DNA from 3 places in the Streptomyces sp. NPDC050743 genome. Region 2 is predicted to be linked to each of the others. Evidence: riboswitches for the same ligand, from Rfam matches in the RefSeq annotation. Region 2 holds a riboswitch; each other region holds the start of a gene.

Region 1 (5,629 bases), on a different contig from region 2:
GGGCGTGGATGATCTGCCCGTTGCCCACGTAGATGCCGACGTGGCTGATGCCGGAGTAGAAGAACACCAGGTCCCCGGGCCGCAGTTCGAAGCGGGAGACGCGCCGGCCCGCGTTGATCTGGGCGTAGGTGGTGCGAGGCAGGGAGATGCCGGCCGAGCGGTAGGCGGCCTGGACCAGTCCCGAGCAGTCGAAGGCGTTCGGGCCGGCCGCGCCCCACACATAGGGGCTGCCGAGCTTGGCGTAGGCGTAGTCGACGGCCGCCTCGGCGCGCGCGTTCGGCGCCGTGGCCGACCCGGCCTGCTCCAGCGCGTCCCGGGCGTCCGAGGCCGAGCGGGAGGCACGTCCCGCCACGCTGCCGCCGGTGACCTCGGACAGCTGCTGCGGAGTGAGCCCCGCCAGCAGCCGCCGGGCCTGCTCCAGCTTGCCGGTGATGGTCTTCTTCTGCCGTCGCAGCTCGGCCTGCCGTGACCGCAGCGACCGCAGTTCGATGCGTGCCGCGCCCCGCAACTGCTCGATCTCCCGCAGCTGTTCGCGCACCCGGGACACGGCGGCGGCCTGCCGGTGACCGGCCCGCTCCACGAACGCGGCGTCGTCCAGATACCGGTCGGGGTCGCCGGACAGGGCCAGCTGCCAGGTCCGTGCGAAGCCGCCCTCGCGGTACTGCGCCGCCGCGAACGAGCCCAGTGCGTCCCGGGCGGTGTTGAGGTTCTGCTGCTTGCGGGCGGTCTCGTCCCGCAGCGCGTTCAGCCGCCGCTGCTCCGCGGCCGCCTTCTCCTTCACGCCGTCGTACTTCTCGGTCGCGGCCTCGGCCTCCTGGTACAGCTTGTCGACCTTGGCCTTCACCTGTGCCGGCGTCAGCTGCGGCTCGGCGTGTCCGGTTCCGTCGAACCCCGTCGCGGTGGCCGCACCCGCCAGGGCGAGCGTGGCGGCCGTCCGGGCTGTATGGCCGCCCATCGAGCGTTGCGGGGCCTTGCGGTGCGCTGCCACCTGGACCGTCACGTCCTTCCATAGGACTGGTGCGACCGAGAGGTCCGTGTGTCCGGCGGCGGCCCGCACAGGGGAAGCGGGCCACCGCCGGACCCTTCTCGGCGGTGGTGGCCGACGGCCGCCCCTGGCCCGGGCGGCGGTGGGGAGCCGGTCACCTGAGGGAGGACGCTATGCCCGACTGTGACGAGTGGGTAACGCAGTGTGCGGAACTGCCCTTGAAGGGCCGGGATGTGACCGCAAGTGACCGCGTGACCGTTGTGGAGTCGTCACCTTTACAGAGCGTGGTGACCGAACTGCGGAAAACGGGACGGACGGGAGGTGTGGGGTGCTATGGGGCGCATATATGCAAGATCGTCCGTGTGGTCGCCGACCGCGGTGACCGGGGCCGGTGGCGGGAGGCCACTGGGCCCCTGGTTAGGCTCCGGGCCCATGGACGTACTCATCCATCTCTTCGTCGGCCTGCACATCATCGGCATCGCCGCGCTGCTCGGCGGTTTCCTCACCCAGATGAAGGCGATGGGCCAGGGCACGGCCCGGTTCGTGCCCGCGATGCTGCACGGCGCGCTGACCATGCTGGTCACCGGGGTGGTCCTGGTCGGCCTCAACCAGGCCGACGACCACCACGTCAACACCATCAAGATCGGCGTCAAGCTGGCGCTGCTGATCGTGATCCTCGGGCTGGTCTATGTGAAGCGCGACGAGGAGAAGGTCGACAAGGGGATGTTCGGGCTGGCCGGACTGCTGACCATTGCGAACATCTTCATCGCCGTGCTGTGGACCTGACGGTCATCCGTCCCCGCCGCCGGCGCGGGCCGCGAGCACCGCACCGGCGGCGACCAGGAGCCACGCCGCCACCGCCGCCCACAGCAGCACCCGTCCCGGCCGGTCGAGCCACGGGACGCCGAAGACGGTCGCGGCGGACAGCGTCGCCGCCGCCGTCATCCCCATCGGGAACACCGTCGCCCACCGCAGCACGTGGTAACCGGGCCGGGGCCGCACCGCCTCGGCGGCCAGCAGTGCGACGTAGCAGACCAGATCCAGCACGAGCAGTGCGACCGTCACGGTGTGCAGCACGCCGCGGTCGTCGTCGTTCCACAGGTACATGCCCGAGTTCCCGGCGATGAGCAGGTTCGCCCCGGCCAGCGCCGAGATCGCGAGCGCGCCGCCCGCGATCCAGTGGTCGCCCGGCCCCTCCAGCACCTGCCGTGCGTCGAAGTGGACCAGCGCCAGACCGTAGAGCACCAGGCCCAGCCAGAACAGCACCAGCGCGGTGTGCGCGAGCCACGCCGTGCGCTCGGCCGTGGCCAGCGTGGCGGCCAGTACGGCGAGCCCCTCTGTGGCCACACAGCACAGGAACACCGCCCCCGGCATGCGTGGCCTCCAGCGCCGTACGACCAAGAACAGCAGCACCGGCCAGAGCAGCGCCGCGAGCGCCAGGAGCGCCTCGGCCAGGGGCTGCCGGCCCAGCGGCGAGAGCCGGGTGCCGAGCACCGTGGTCGCGGCGACGGAGGTGAGGGCGCCCGGCCTCTCCGCCTCGGTCGCCCAGCGTTGCCGCTCGCCGACCAGTCGCAGTACGAACCCCGCGGCCAGCACGGCCCAGGCGACGCACGTCAGCGCCAGCGCCACCCGGGAGACCGCCTCGTCGCCGGTCATGTGCAGCCCCACCGACAGGATGCCGGTCGCCATCACGGCGGCCCCGGCCGCGGGGGACCGCCCCGCCCACCACACGCGCAGACCTGAGATGCCGGGCATGCGCCGATGCTAGGGAGCCGCGGCGGCCCTGCCCGGAAGGGCACGCGCGCGTGAAGAGCAAAAACGCCGGTACGCGTGCATGAGCCTGAAAGAGCGGGCAGCCCGCGCTTGGACGGAGGAAGGGCTCACCCGAGTGTGGGCGGAGGGACGGCCGCACGCGCGCGTGGCGGCCCAAGACCCAGGCACGCGCCCACGCGGACGTCCAATTCGCCGGCACGCCCGCGTGGAGCGCGCAAGAGCTGAGGCGCGCCCGGCCCGGGGCAGGCCCTCAGCCCGGGCGGACCACGCTGTGGATGATCGACTCTCCGCCGTAGTAGATGGACTCCTCGCGGACGTACGCGCCCGGCTTGGGGGCGTGGATCATCATGCCGTTGCCTATGTAGACGCCGACGTGGCTGATGTCGTCGTAGAAGAAGATCAGGTCGCCCGGCCGCGCGTCGGCGAGCGAGACCGTGGTGCCCGCATCGACCTGGTCGTACGTGGTGCGCGGAAGCGTGACGCCGGCGGCCTTCCAGGCGGCCTGGGTGAGGCCCGAGCAGTCGTAGGAGTCCGGCCCGGTCGCGCCCCACACGTACGGCTTGCCGATCTGCGCGCGGGCGAAGGCGATCGCCTTCTCGGCCTTCGTGTCGTACGAGCTGGTGGTGGAGTCGGAGCCCGTCGAGCCCGATCCGGATCCGGACCCGGACCCCGTGGACGAGGACGACGACGAGTCGGCCTGCTGCTGAGCTGCCTGCTGCTGGGCCGCCTGCTGCTTCGCCAGCTCGGCCGCCTTGCGCGCCGCCTCCTGCTGCTTCTCCCGCTCGATGGCGGCCAGCCGCGCCTTCTCCTGGGCATTCAGCTGCGACAGCAGCTCGCGGGCCGACGCCAGCTTCTTCTGGACGGTGGACTTGGCGGTCTGCAGGTCGTGTTGTGAGTCGCTCAGCGTCTGCAGGCTCTGCGCGGCTTCCCGCCGCTTCTTCATGGTCGTGGCCTGCTCGCCGATGTAGTCGTCGACCGCGCGCTTCTCCCGCGAGGTCAGCCGGTTCATCAGCTGGGTCTGGTCGAAGTAGTCCTGCGGGTCGTTCGCCAGCAGGAAAGTGGCCGTGTCGGGAGCGGCGGCGCCGGTGCGGTACTGGGCCGCGGCGAACGAGCCCAGCTCCTCGCGGGCCTTGTTGAGGCGTTCGGTGCGCCGGGCGAGGTCGTCGCGCAGGGCGTCGACGCGGCCCCGCTGCTTACCGGTCCGCTCCTTGGCCGCGTTGTACTTCTCGGTCGCCGACTCCGCCTGGCGGTAGAGATCGTCGACCTTCTTCTCGACCTCCTCCAGGCTCGGCTTTGCGTGATCGGTACGGGGGGCGGCCTCTGCGGTCTGCGAGAGCACGGCCATGGAGGTGAGGGCGGCGGTGGCGAGGGCGGGGGTGCGAAGGCCCGTTCCGATGGTCCCGCCGGGGCGCGGCTTGCGGTGCGACGCCAAGGGAGGCGACTCCTTCCAATGGGCCGCCTACCGGGTTAGCTGTCGGGTTCGGGCGGTGGTTCGGAAGGGTTGCCCTACGACGGCGTCCCGGGTGGGAGCCGGCCGATTCACCCCAAGGTCGGTGGGTCCCCGGCTCCGGGCGCCCTGCGGCGCGCCGGACTCGGCGGAGGCCGCGCGGCCCGGCGAGGTTCGCCGGTAGGGGTCGTACGGCCCGGACGCACGCTAGCCAACTCGTGTGACTCCTGTGAAGGTTGGTGCGTGATATGTCCGATACATTTTCGTGACCTGAGCCGGGTTTCGCTCCTGTGTCATCGGACGGTTCCCCTGTGTGAGCAGGCCGCGGGCCACTCGGCGGTGACGATCGGCCGCGTTCCGGGCCGGCCATGTTCCGGGGACGGCGACCGGTTGTCGGTGGGGCGCCCTAGACTCGGAGAGCGATGAGCAGCCTCTTTGACGACAGCTTCCTGGCGGACCTCCAGGCCCCTCGCGGGCGCGAGGAGGAGCCCCCGCCGCCGCCCGAGGACGATCACGCTCCGGAGCCGCTTCCGGACGATCTGTTCGGCGGGAAGTTCGACGTGCCGCCGGACCGGGACGCGTACTACCGCGACGGCGCCCCCCGCCCCGCCCTCGACGCGGCGGCCCTGCTGACGGGGCTGAACGACAATCAGCGCGCCGCGGTGGTGCACGCCGGCTCCCCGCTGCTCATCGTCGCCGGCGCAGGGTCCGGCAAGACCCGTGTGCTCACCCACCGCATCGCCCACCTGCTCGCCGAGCGGCACGTGCACCCGGGCCAGATCCTCGCGATCACCTTCACCAACAAGGCCGCGGGCGAGATGAAGGAGCGCGTCGAGCAGCTCGTCGGCCCGCGCGCGAACGCGATGTGGGTGATGACCTTCCACAGCGCGTGCGTGCGCATCCTGCGCCGCGAGTCGAAGAAGCTCGGCTTCACGTCGTCGTTCTCGATCTACGACGCCGCCGACAGCAAGCGCCTGATGGCCCTGGTCTGCCGCGACCTGGACCTCGACCCCAAGCGCTTCCCGCCGAAGTCGTTCAGCGCGAAGATCAGCAACCTGAAGAACGAGCTGATCGACGAGGAGGACTTCGCCGCCCAGGCCACCGACGGCTTCGAGAAGACCCTCGCCCAGGCCTACGCGCTCTACCAGTCGCGGCTGCGCGAGGCCAACGCGCTCGACTTCGACGACCTGATCATGACGACGGTCAACCTGCTGCGCGCCTTCCCGGACGTCGCCGAGCACTACCGCCGCCGCTTCCGGCACGTCCTGGTCGACGAGTACCAGGACACCAACCACGCCCAGTACGCGCTGGTGCGGGAACTCGTCGGCACCGCGGAGCGCTCCGCCGAGGACGGCGACATCCCGCCCGGCGAGCACGACCTGCCGCCCGCCGAACTGTGCGTCGTGGGTGACGCGGACCAGTCC
Region 2 (5,629 bases):
AGCCCTGCTGGACCTGGCGAGCAATGACTACCTGGGACTCGCCCACCACCCCGAGGTCACCGAGGGGGCCGCCCGGGCCGCGCGGACCTGGGGCGGCGGGTCCACCGGCTCCCGGCTCGTCACCGGCACCACCGAACTGCACACCGAGCTGGAGCGCGAGCTGGCCGCCTTCTGCGGCTTCGAGGCGGCGCTGGTCTTCTCCTCCGGTTACGCCGCCAACCTGGCCGCGGTCACCGCGCTCGGGCCGCACGGCTCGCTGATCGTCTCCGACGCGGGCAACCACGCCTCCCTCATCGACGGCTGCCGGCTCGCCCGGGGCGAGAGGCAGGTCGTGGGACACGCCGACCCCGAGGCGGTGCGCAAGGTGCTGGCCACCCGTCAGGGGCCGGCGATCGTCGTGTCCGACACCGTGTTCTCGGTGGACGGCGACCGGGCGCCGCTGGCCGGGCTCGCCGAGGCGTGCCGGGAGCACGGCGCGGGGCTGGTCGTGGACGACGCGCACGGGCTCGGGGTGCTGGGCGACGGCGGCCGGGGCGCGCCGTACGCGGCCGGCCTCGCGGGCGCCTCGGACGTGGTGGTCACGGCCACCCTGTCCAAGTCGCTCGGCAGCCAGGGCGGTGTGGTGCTCGGCCCGGCCAGGGTGATCGACCATCTGGTCAACGCGGCCCGGACCTTCATCTTCGACACGGGCCTGGCCCCGGCGGCGGCCGGCGCGGCGCTCGCCGCGCTGCGGCTGCTGGTCCGCGAGCCCGAACGCGCGGCACGGGCCCGGGCGGTCGCCGCGGACCTGCACGCACGGCTGACCGCCGCGGGTCTGGAAGCGGTGCGTCCGGACGCCGCGGTGGTCTCCGTGCGGGCTCCGTCCCCGGAACAGGCGGTGCGCTGGGCGGCCGACTGCCGTACCGCGGGGCTGGCCGTGGGCTGTTTCCGCCCTCCCTCCGTGCCCGACGGCATCTCACGGCTGCGGCTGACCGCCCGCGCGGACCTGTCCGGGACCGAGATCGAACGCGCTGTACGGGTGATCGGCGAAACGCGACCATGAGTCGGCGTGACACGGCCGTGCTTCGCGCGTGGTCGTCTGTGGTCGGTGGTGGTCTTCGGGTCAGAGGGCGGTGAGGAAACCGGCCCAGCTCCCTGCTGAGAAGAGCAGCGCGGGTCCGGCCGGGTTCTTGGAGTCGCGCACGGCGAGCAGTCCGGCCCCGGGGCCGGAGCGCGGCCGGGCCGTCTCCACGCAGTTGTTGGCTCCCGTGCTGTAGCTGCTGCGCAGCCAGCGCACGTCGTGCAGGTCGGTACTGGCAGGGACGTTCCGAGGCAGGGCTGACATGGTGCCTCCTTACGCGCCGTCACCTATCCCGGCGATGTAGTCCAACGTGTCCTCGGGTGAAAGGGCGTGCATCCGAAGGGTGTCGAAGGCCTCCGCGTAGGCCATGAGGTCTTCTTTCCGCTCCAGGTAGAGGCTACTCGTCAACTGGTCTAGAACAACGACGTCCAGATCAGAAGTGTTCGTAAATGAGAAAATAACGAAAGCTCCGGTGAGGCCGACATGAGCTCCGGCGCCGAACGGCAATATCTGGAGCCGGACTTGGGGCAGGCGGGCCGCCTCCATCAGCCGCTCCAGCTGCCGGGCCATCACCTCGGGGCCGCCGACCTCGCGCCGCAGCACCGACTCGTCCAGCACCGCGCTCAGCTTCAGCGGCGGGTCGGCGCGGAGCACGTCCTGCCTGGCCAGCCGCACCTCCACCAGCGCGTCCAGGCCTTCCTCGTCCAGGTCCGCCACCACCGCCCGGGTCACCGCGCGGGCGTACTCGGGCGTCTGCAGCAGGCCGGGTACGACCGTGGTCTCCAGGGTGCGCATCGTGCTGGCCTGTGACTCCAGGCTGATGAAGTCCCGGTACGTGGGAGGCAGCACCCCGCGGTAGGCGTGCCACCAGCGGTGCCGGTCGCTCGTGTCCTCGGAGCCCGCGAGTATCATCAGCAACTCGCGCAGTTGCCCGTCCCGCACCTCGTAGGCGTCGAGAAGTAACCGCACATCGGCTGGTTTCACGCCGCTGGCACCGGTCTCGATGCGGCTGACCTTCGACTGGTGCCAGCCGACCAGCCGGGCTGCCTCACCGCTCGTGAGCCCAGCACCGGTACGCAGCGTGCGCAGTTCGGCGCCCAGTTTGCGGCGGCGCACTGCCGGCCCGTTCTGCATGGGCTCCTCCTTACTCCTTCCGAGCCGCCCCAAAACGGTCTCGCGTCGTAGAGTTCACCGCTTCGGGCGACAGATATATGCATATCTTGGTGGATCGCTCCCCGTGACCGGCCCCGTGATGGCAGGCTGACGAGCAAGCACCAGTCCGGGACCGTACTCGAACCATCCGGCTCCGTGTCGGACCGCGGTCCCGTGGGAAAGGGACGACGTCGCCATGGCAGACCATCTGGAAGCATCCGTCACTCTGCCGAGCGATCCCGCCTCGGTCTCCGCGGCCCGCACGTATGTCGTGGGCACGCTCGCGGAGTGGGGCCTGCCGTCCGACACCGACGTGGCCGACACCGTGCGGCTCATCGTCTCCGAACTCGCCACCAACGCCGTACAGCACACCTTCGGTCAGTCACCCACCTTCACGGTTGACATCGTCCTGGACCGCGACGAACACCTCCGCATCGGCGTCACGGACAGTCACCCACGCTTTCCGAAGAGACTGCCCGCCGCCGTCCAGCAGGACAACGGCCGCGGCATGGTCATCATCCGCTGGCTCACCGCGGAGTGCGGCGGCAAACTCCGCGTCCGTCCCACCCGCGAGGGCGGCAAGACGGTCTCCATCGAACTCCCCTGGATCGTCCCGGCGGAACCGGTCCCGGCGGGGGGCCAACAGGAACCGTAGCCCTCCGGGGTGGGGCTGGTGGGACGACTTCTCTCCGGGGCACTACTCCTCGGGGCCGTAGGCGACCGATCGGGGCGTTGGGTGCGGGGGATGAGCGCTCGCCGGCAAGGGGCGCGCGTACGGGGCGACGGGCGGGGAGATCGGGTACGGGGATGAACGTGGGGGACGTCGGGCACCCGGTGACGAGGGGCTCGGGGACGTCGGTGCGGGCGCGAGTGGCCGGTGAGTGAGGGGCCGAGGCCGACGGGCTGGGAGGTGGTGGCCGTGTGCGTTCTCCGGTGCGGGGCCGGGATGTCTGCCTGGGCGGGGCTCGGGCTTCTGTGATCGCACGGCCCGGACGGCCTGGGCGGCCGGTGTGGTTCCGTCCGCTTCGGGCGCCGGACGTCGCGGCCCCATCTGCGGCGTGTCGGGACTTGGACGAAAAGACCGGGCCGCCGGGCCACCGCGCGGCAGGCGACGGGAAAGGCGCCGCCATCGGAGCCGCTCGTCGGCACCCGGCAGGTCTGTCCGCGCGCCCGGCGCGGCGTGTCGTGGCCTAGACGAGGTTGGGGAGCGCTTCAGCCGTCGAGGGCCGCACCGGTCCGGCGCAGGCTCCTCGCAGCGCCGCCCGATGCCGCGCCCTACACCGACCCCGGGCCGCCCGTGGGCTCCAGGCGGGCACCGGGGTGGCGCTGAGGGCGCTCGGGGCGGCCCCGCTGCTGGAGCCGCTCCGCTCTGACAGGGGGTCAGCCGACCTGCCGTGACAGGCCCCGAATCGGTCAGCCGACCCCGCCGCGCAGGACCGGGTCAGTTGACCCGGCCGTACCAGACGCTCCTCGTCCAGATCTTCTGGAGCCGCACCACGTCCCCGGTCCTCGGCGCGTGCCAGATCTTCCCGTGCCCGGCGTAGATGCCGACGTGGTAGACGTAGGAGCCATAGTGGAAGAACACCAGGTCACCGGCCCGGCGACGGCCGGCGGAGATGTGGTGCGTCCTGTTGTACTGCGCAGCGGCGGTACGTGGCAGGATCTTGCCCGCCTTCTTGAACGAGTAGAGGGTCAGCCCCGAGCAGTCGAAACTGCGCGGCCCGGTGGCCCCCCACCGGTACGGCGCGCCCTTCTTGGCGGCCGCGACCTTCAGTGCCTTTGTGGCGAGCGTTGCGGCCGAGGCATCGGGGGCGAGGCCGGGGACCACGATCGAGCCGCCCACGGCGGCGAGGGTGAGGGCCGAGGCCGTACCGGCCCGGGCCATGAGCGACGGGACACGATTGAGCGCAGTCATGCGCAACCCTTCGTCAGCCGCCTGTGAAGGATGACCTGTCGGATTCGGGCTGGCGAAGGTGCCCGGCCGCGTTGCCGCGGCTTCACCCCAAGGGCTGCGCGGAACCTCAGGCCGTCTGCGACGAGCAGACGAACATCCGTTCCCGCGACCCGTCTTGCCTGGGTCCTCCACTCCTGCCGATCCACTCCTGTCGACCGGTCATCCGGGCGGCGGCAGGACTCGGCGTCCGCCCGGACCGCCCCGCCGCGGCGGCGGGGGCTTGTCGTCGGACGGGATCTTCGCCCACACCGATGCGAAAATCCCAATGCATTCGGGGATTTGTGGTGTTACTCACCACTCACCCGTTCGGGTGGAGCGGGTGCTGTTCGAGGCATCGTCACATTCCGTGCGTAGCCCCGGACCTGGGGCGACGCGCTCTCCGGCGAACGACGCGCCGGTCTGGAGCGCAAGTCGGAAGGCCCGCAGAACGACCCGGATATACACCGGACAGCGGTACGCCATTCGGGCCGTTTTAAGTCCCGCCCGAGCGGTAGCGGTCGACGACCGGGCCCCGGCCGGCTCGTCCGGCGTGCGGATCAGCCGACGCCGTCGGGCGGGAGCGCGACGCGCGCGGTACGGCGTTCACCGTCCAGGACCCGCAAGGCCCGTGCCAGCGTGTGCCCGTGCAGCTCCGTCTCGCCTCGCTGGTGCATCAACGCGAGGGCGTCCCGCAGCTCTGCGGCCTTGCGCACCAGGGCCTGGGCGGCACGCAGCCCGCGATAGGTGTCCCCGCCGTGGGCGGGGTTGGCGCGGCCCAGCAGGTCGGCGGCCTCCAGGTAACGGTCGATCAGGTCGCCCTCGGCATGCGTCAGTGCGGGCAGCGGCGGCAGGTCCGGCAGCATCGGCGGCTCACCTCGCGTCCGGTGCGCCGGGGGTGCTCCGCCTGCTGGGCACGACGGCGTCCACCAGGCCGTAGGCGACCGCCCCAGGAGCGTCCAGGACCAAGTCCCGCTCCAGGTCGCGGCGCACCCGTTCGGCCGTGCGCCCGGTGTGCCGTACCAGCATCTCCTCCGTCAGCGCGCGGACCCGGGCCAACTCCTCGGCCTGGATGAGCAGATCGCTGGGCTGGCCCTCCACCGGCTCGGCGAGCTGGGGCTGGGAGAGGACCACGCGTGCGCCGGGGAGGGTGAACCGCTTGCCCGGCGTGCCGGCCGCGAGCAGCAGGGCGGCGTGCGAGGCGGCCTGGCCCAGGCAGTAGGTCGCCACGTCGCAACTGACGTAGCGCATCGTGTCGTAGACCGCCGTCAGCGCGCTGAACGAGCCGCCGGGGGAGTTGACGTACAGCGTGATGTCCCGCTCCGGGGCCGCGTGTTCGAGATACATGAACTGCGCCATCACGTCGTTCGCGGCCGCGTCGTCCAGCGCGGTCCCGAGGAAGACGATCCGGTCCTCGAACAGCTTGCCGTAGGGGTCGAGCGTGCGCGCTCCGCTGCTGGTGCGCTCGGTGAACTCGGGCAGGACAT
Region 3 (5,629 bases), on a different contig from region 2:
GGGCGCCCCGCCGTTCTCGTCCCGACCGACGAGGAAGCCGCCGTACTGATCGCCGAGCACCAGGACGATCTGGCCGGCTCCTTCCTCTTCCCGCGCGTCGACCCCGCGCTGCCGCGCCGGCTCGCCAGCAAGCAGGGGCTGCACGAACTGTGCGTGGAGCACGGCATCGCGAGCCCCGCGTCGGCGTTCCCGGAGTCGTACGAGGACATCGTCACCTTCGCCGACACGGCCCGCTTCCCGGTGGTGGCCAAGAACCGCGAGGCGTTCGTCCGGCGCAGACGGCCCGCCGTCAACGGCACCACGCGGATCGCCACCCGCGAGGGCCTGCTCACCCTCGCGCGTGACTGGAGCGCGCGGCCGGGCGTGATCCTCCAGGAGTACCTGCCGCGCGAGGAGGCCGAGGACTGGATCGTGCACGCCTGCTTCGACCAGGACTCCAGCCCGCTCGCGCTGTTCACCGGCGTCAAGGTCCGCTCATGGCCGCCGCACGCCGGCATGACGGCCAACGCCTACGTCGTCGACAACCCGGAACTCACCGACCTCGCCGCACGTTTCATCAAACAGATCGGCTACAGCGGCATCATCGACCTCGACCTGCGCTTCGACCGGCGCGATGGACAGTACAAGCTCCTCGACTTCAACCCGCGCATGGGCGCCCAGTTCCGGCTGTTCGAGAATGAGTCGGGAGTGGACGTCGTACGCGCCATGCACCTGAACCTGACCGGCCGCCCCGTTCCGGAGGGGGAACAGCGCGCCGGCCACCGCTACATCGTGGAGAACATCGACCTTCCCGCCCTCCTCGCCTACCGCCGCAGCGGCTACACGACGCCGCACGCGCCGGCGAAGGCGAGCGGGACGGAGCTGGCCTGGCTCGCGGGTGACGACCCGCTGCCGTTCCTCACGATGCTCGCCCGCTTCGTGCGCCCGGGCGCGAAGCACCTGTATCAGCTGTGGCGGACCAACCGCCGCGGCAGCGGCACCTCCACGAAGTAGGCAAAGCCACGCCAAAAGTGGCTCACCATGTCCTGGGGAGGGACTTCGTGACTCGACCGGTTGCAGTCATCGGGGCCGGGCCGTTCGGCCTGTCCACCGCCGCCCATCTGCGGGCGCGCGGTATCCCCGTCCGCGTCTTCGGCGACCCCATGGTCAGCTGGCGCGACCACATGCCCGAGGGCATGCTCCTGAAGTCCACGCCCGCCGCCTCGAACCTCGACTGCCCGCAGCCCGGCCACACCCTCGCCGACTACTGCGACGCGGCCGGGATCCGCCGCCTGGTGACCGACGAGGACATCATCCCGGTGGAGACGTTCATCGCCTACGGCGAGTGGTTCCAGCACAAGCTCGTCCCCGACCTGGAGCGGGTGCGGGTCGTCTCCGTGGACCGCGACAAGAGCGGCGGCTTCGAGCTGAAGCTGGACTCGGGGGAGATGTTCACCGCGCGCGCGGTCGTCGTCGCCACCGGCCTGTCGGGCCTGGCGCACCTGCCGGCGGAGCTCGCGGCAGCCGCGGCCGACGGACCGGCGCCCACCGGCCCGGTCTCGCACAGCTCCCAGCACCACGACCTGAGCCGTTTCGCCGGCAAGGAACTGATCGTGGTCGGCGCCGGCCAGTCCGCGCTGGAGACGGCGGCGCTCGCCGCCGAGGCGGGGGCACGCGTGCGTGTCGTCGCGCGCGGCCGCGGCAGGGTCGCCTTCGGCGCGCCGCCCTGGAAGCAGCCGAAGCTGCGCCCCGAGTCCCCGTTCGGCCGCGCATGGTCGCTGTGGGCCTTCAGCTACTACCCGCACCCCTACCGCTACCTGCCCGAGGCCACCCGTCACTTCCTGGTCCGCCGGGTCCTCGGACCGCTCGGCGCCTGGTGGCTGCGCGAGCGCTTCGAGAGTGCGGTGCAGGTGCAGGAGGTGGAGCGGGTCGTGAGCGCGGAGGCACGGGACGGCAGCCCCGTCCTCACCGTCCGCACCCATGGCGGGCACACCGAGCGGCTCGCCGCCGACCACGTCATCGCCGCCACCGGCTACCGCGTCGACATCGCGGCGATGGACTTCCTCGGCCACGAGTTGCGTACCCGGCTCGCGGTGAGCCGCGGCACGCCGAAACTCGGACCCGGGTATGTCTCGTCCGTTCCGGGCCTGTACTTCACCGGCCTGCCGGCGGCGTCGTCGTACGGCCCGGTGATGCGCTTCGTCTGCGGCACGGAGTTCGCCTCGCCGCGCCTGACGAAACACCTGGCGTCGGCCCACGGCTGAAGCCGCCGACCGCCCGTGCCGAGTCCCGTCATCAACATGGAGTCGGAGGGCACTACTTGGGGTGGAACAGTACGTAAGTGCGCGGGACGACAAGGTGAGTCGGTGGGGCCCGGTATCCGTATTCTCTGATCATGGCAGCCTCCCCCGCATATGCACTGATCGCCACCGACCTGGACGGAACGCTGCTGCGCGGCGACGACACCGTCTCCGACCGGTCGCTCGCCGCACTCGCGCGGGTGGCGCGGGCCGGCGCCCGGCACCTGGTGGTGACGGGCCGCCCGGCCCCGCGGGTACGGCAGCTCCTCGCGCACCTCGGCTGCACGGGGCTCGCGGTGTGCGGGCAGGGCGCACAGGTCTACGACGCCGGGACCGGCCGCCTGCTGTGGTCGGTCCGGCTGGACCGGGAGCTGGCCGAGACCGCGCTCGGCAAGATCGAGGCCGAGGTGGGGCAGGTGCACGCGGCCGTGGACCAGGACGGGGTCGACGGGCGCACGCTCATCGAGCCCGGCTACCGGATGCCGCACCCGACCCTGCCCGTGGTGCGGGTCGACCGGCGCGACGATCTGTGGTGCGCGCCCATCAGCAAGGTGCTGCTGCGCCATGCCGAGCTGTCCGACGACGAGTTGGCGGACACGGCGCGCGGGGTGGTGGGCGACCTGGCGACGGTCACCATGTCCGGGCCGGGGACCGTGGAGCTCCAGCCGTCGGGGGTGACCAAGGCGACCGGTCTCGCGCTGGCCGCCGAGCGGCTCGGGATCGCGGCGGAGGCGGCGCTGGCGTTCGGTGACATGCCCAACGACATCCCGATGTTCGACTGGGCGGGGCGCGGGGTCGCCATGGCCGGCGCGCATCCCGAACTGAAGGCGGTGGCCGACGAGATCACCCTGTCGAACGAGGACGACGGCGTCGCCGTCGTCCTCGAAAGACTGTTCCCGACCGACTGACCGGCACATCAGTACACGGCCGCCCCGGAAGGAGCGACGGCCGCCCGGTGTGCCCCTCCGTCAGGTGAGGGCACACCGGGCGGCCGCTGCCGTGCCGGTCGGCGGGACCGTCAGTACGCGCTGTACACGTTGTCGATCGAGCCGTACCGGGCGGCTGCGTAGTTGCAGGCCGCGGTGATGTTGGCAACCGGGTCGTAGGGGTCGAAGGAGGTGCCGGCCACGTCGTACGCCTTGAAGGTCGGGTCGATCACCTGGAGCAGCCCCTTGGACGGGATGCCCTTGGCCGCGTTGGAGTCCCAGAGGTTGATGGCCTTCGGGTTGCCGGAGTACTCCCGGATGATGTTGCGGTAGATGCCGTGGTAAGTGCCCGGAATGCCCTTCTGGGCCATGATCGCGAGAGACTCGCGGATCCAGCCGTCGAGGTTGTTCGGGTACGCGGTGGCGGTGGAGGCAGCCTTGGAGGTCGTGCCGGTGGCCGCGGAGGCGCTGGTGGCGCCGATGAGCGAGAGGGTGAGGACGGCGGCGCCGGTGCCGGCGACCGTGAGGGCGCGGACCAGGCGGTTGTTGCGCGGGCGGCGGTGCTTGGCGGCAGCAGACATGGGAAAGTCCTCTCCGTCGCCTGCGAGGTGAGCTGTCGGGTTCGGGCGGGGAGGTGCCCGGCCGCGCCTTCCCGAGAAGGCATGGCTTCACCCCGAGCCGTTCCGGTGCGACGTGTGCCGACCGGCCCGGCGACTTACCTGGGTCCCCCGCTCCTGCCGTACGAATGAGTTCGTCGATGGGTCACGCGGGCGGCGGCAGGACTCAGCGTCCGCCCGACGGCCCGGAACGTATGCGAGAGCACATGTCGGGAACAAGAAGCGGATGCACACTACGTACTATTTGACCTTGATCTGTGGCATATAGGGTACTTGATCCTTTGCAGTTGCCAACCCTCAACTCGCCGACGCGGCAAGGGTGGAGGTGGCCTGACGGGCTCCTGGGGGCCGCAGGTCCAGCGTGACCCAATTCACGAAATAACAAAGTATTTCAAATCGGACATGAGGGGTTCGGGTGGATCGGGTGGGTGATGGAACCCGTGGCGGAGCCTGTCGCGGAACCCGTGACGAGCCGTCTGTCGTTGTCTTGGGCGTAGGCATTACTCCGCTCGCCCCCTCGGCTCGCGACAAAGCGTTCGGGTTCCTGTTAAGTCGATAAATGTCCGCTCTTATCACTTGATCAAAAACATACCGGTCGTGATCCGATACCACCCAGGCTGGACCGGTGGGCGCTATCGGTGATCGAAACAGGACCGGATACGCTGAGTTGAGTGATGGCAGCGACCTATCGACAAACCGTGTAATCGCCAGCAGACACCAGCAGACAGGAGACCCCTCGTGACCGTCGTCGGGCCGTTCGGGCTGAGCGTGCGGGACCAGGCTCTGGAAGCCGATGTCCAGGCCGGATTGGCGGCTGTCGAGGAAGGCTTGCTCGAGGCCACCAAGAGCGAGGTCCCGTTCATCACGGAGGCCGCGCAGCACCTCGTACGAGCCGGCGGGAAGCGGTTCAGGCCGCTGCTCGTGATGCTCGCGGCCCAGTTCGGCGACCCCTACGCGCCGGGCGTCGTGCCCTCGGCCGTGGTCGTGGAGCTGACCCACCTGGCCACGCTGTACCACGACGACGTCATGGACGAGGCGGCCGTACGGCGCGGCGTGGACAGCGCCAACACCCGCTGGGGCAACTCGGTCGCGGTCCTCACCGGCGACTTCCTCTTCGCCCGCGCCTCCCAGATCCTCGCCGACCTCGGCCCCGAGGCGGTCCGGGTGCAGGCCCTGGCCTTCGAGCGGCTGGTCACGGGTCAGATCCTGGAGACCGCCGGCCCCTCCGACGGCCGCGACCCGGTCGAGCACTACCTGGACGTGCTCGGCGGCAAGACGGGCTCGCTGGTGGCGGTGTCGTGCCGGTTCGGCGCGATGATGTCCGGCGCCGACGAGACGGTCGTCGACGTGCTCACCCAGTACGGCGAGCGGCTCGGGGTCGCCTTCCAGCTCGCCGACGACGTCCTGGACATCGCCTCCGACTCGCACGAGTCCGGCAAGACCCCGGGCACCGACCTGCGCGAGGGCATCCCGACGCTGCCCGTGCTCCGGCTGCGCGAGCGCGCCGCCCGCCTCGGCCTGGCCGAGGACATTGCGCTGTGCGAGCTGCTCGACTCCGACCTCAGCGACGACGCCCGGCACGCCGAGGCGCTGGCCGCGCTGCGCGGCCACCCCGCGCTGGAGCAGGCCCGCCGGGACACCATCCGGTACGCGGAGGAGGCCCGCGCCGCGCTGGCGCCGCTGCGGGAGTGCGACGCCAAGGCCGCGCTGATGCAGCTGTGCGACGCGGTGGTCCACCGCGCCGGCTGACCCGGCCGCCTGCCCCACCACGCCCCGCCCAGCCTCCGGCGGCCACCATGGCACGCTT

The links. A riboswitch is a leader RNA that binds a small molecule or an ion and turns the genes downstream of it on or off. The one in region 2 is predicted to bind cyclic di-AMP.
Region 1: it holds a riboswitch for cyclic di-AMP, as region 2 does, so the genes downstream of both, ACIBJF_RS25565 (NlpC/P60 family protein) here and ACIBJF_RS35215 (C40 family peptidase) in region 2, are expected to answer to the same signal.
Region 3: it holds a riboswitch for cyclic di-AMP, as region 2 does, so the genes downstream of both, ACIBJF_RS19470 (transglycosylase SLT domain-containing protein) here and ACIBJF_RS35215 (C40 family peptidase) in region 2, are expected to answer to the same signal.

Annotation. Positions count from the first base shown of each region.
Region 1 covers NZ_JBITGJ010000028.1:63,293-68,921, forward strand. Annotated here, with positions in the region: gene ACIBJF_RS25550 (NlpC/P60 family protein) at 1-988, opposite strand, end outside; gene ACIBJF_RS25555 (hypothetical protein) at 1,418-1,771, shown strand; gene ACIBJF_RS25560 (tellurite resistance/C4-dicarboxylate transporter family protein) at 1,775-2,740, opposite strand; gene ACIBJF_RS25565 (NlpC/P60 family protein) at 3,009-4,190, opposite strand; cyclic di-AMP (ydaO/yuaA leader) riboswitch at 4,198-4,366, opposite strand; gene pcrA (DNA helicase PcrA) at 4,628-5,629, shown strand, end outside.
Region 2 covers NZ_JBITGJ010000054.1:14,616-20,244, forward strand. Annotated here, with positions in the region: gene ACIBJF_RS35195 (8-amino-7-oxononanoate synthase) at 1-1,042, shown strand, start outside; gene ACIBJF_RS35200 (DUF397 domain-containing protein) at 1,103-1,324, opposite strand; gene ACIBJF_RS35205 (helix-turn-helix domain-containing protein) at 1,334-2,194, opposite strand; gene ACIBJF_RS35210 (ATP-binding protein) at 2,409-2,867, shown strand; gene ACIBJF_RS35215 (C40 family peptidase) at 3,654-4,127, opposite strand; cyclic di-AMP (ydaO/yuaA leader) riboswitch at 4,131-4,352, opposite strand; gene ACIBJF_RS35220 (hypothetical protein) at 4,703-5,008, opposite strand; gene ACIBJF_RS35225 (ATP-dependent Clp protease proteolytic subunit) at 5,016-5,629, opposite strand, start outside.
Region 3 covers NZ_JBITGJ010000018.1:30,611-36,239, reverse strand. Annotated here, with positions in the region: gene ACIBJF_RS19485 (ATP-grasp domain-containing protein) at 1-993, shown strand, start outside; gene ACIBJF_RS19480 (FAD-dependent oxidoreductase) at 1,041-2,243, shown strand; gene ACIBJF_RS19475 (HAD family hydrolase) at 2,375-3,187, shown strand; gene ACIBJF_RS19470 (transglycosylase SLT domain-containing protein) at 3,298-3,786, opposite strand; cyclic di-AMP (ydaO/yuaA leader) riboswitch at 3,791-3,972, opposite strand; gene ACIBJF_RS19465 (polyprenyl synthetase family protein) at 4,561-5,571, shown strand.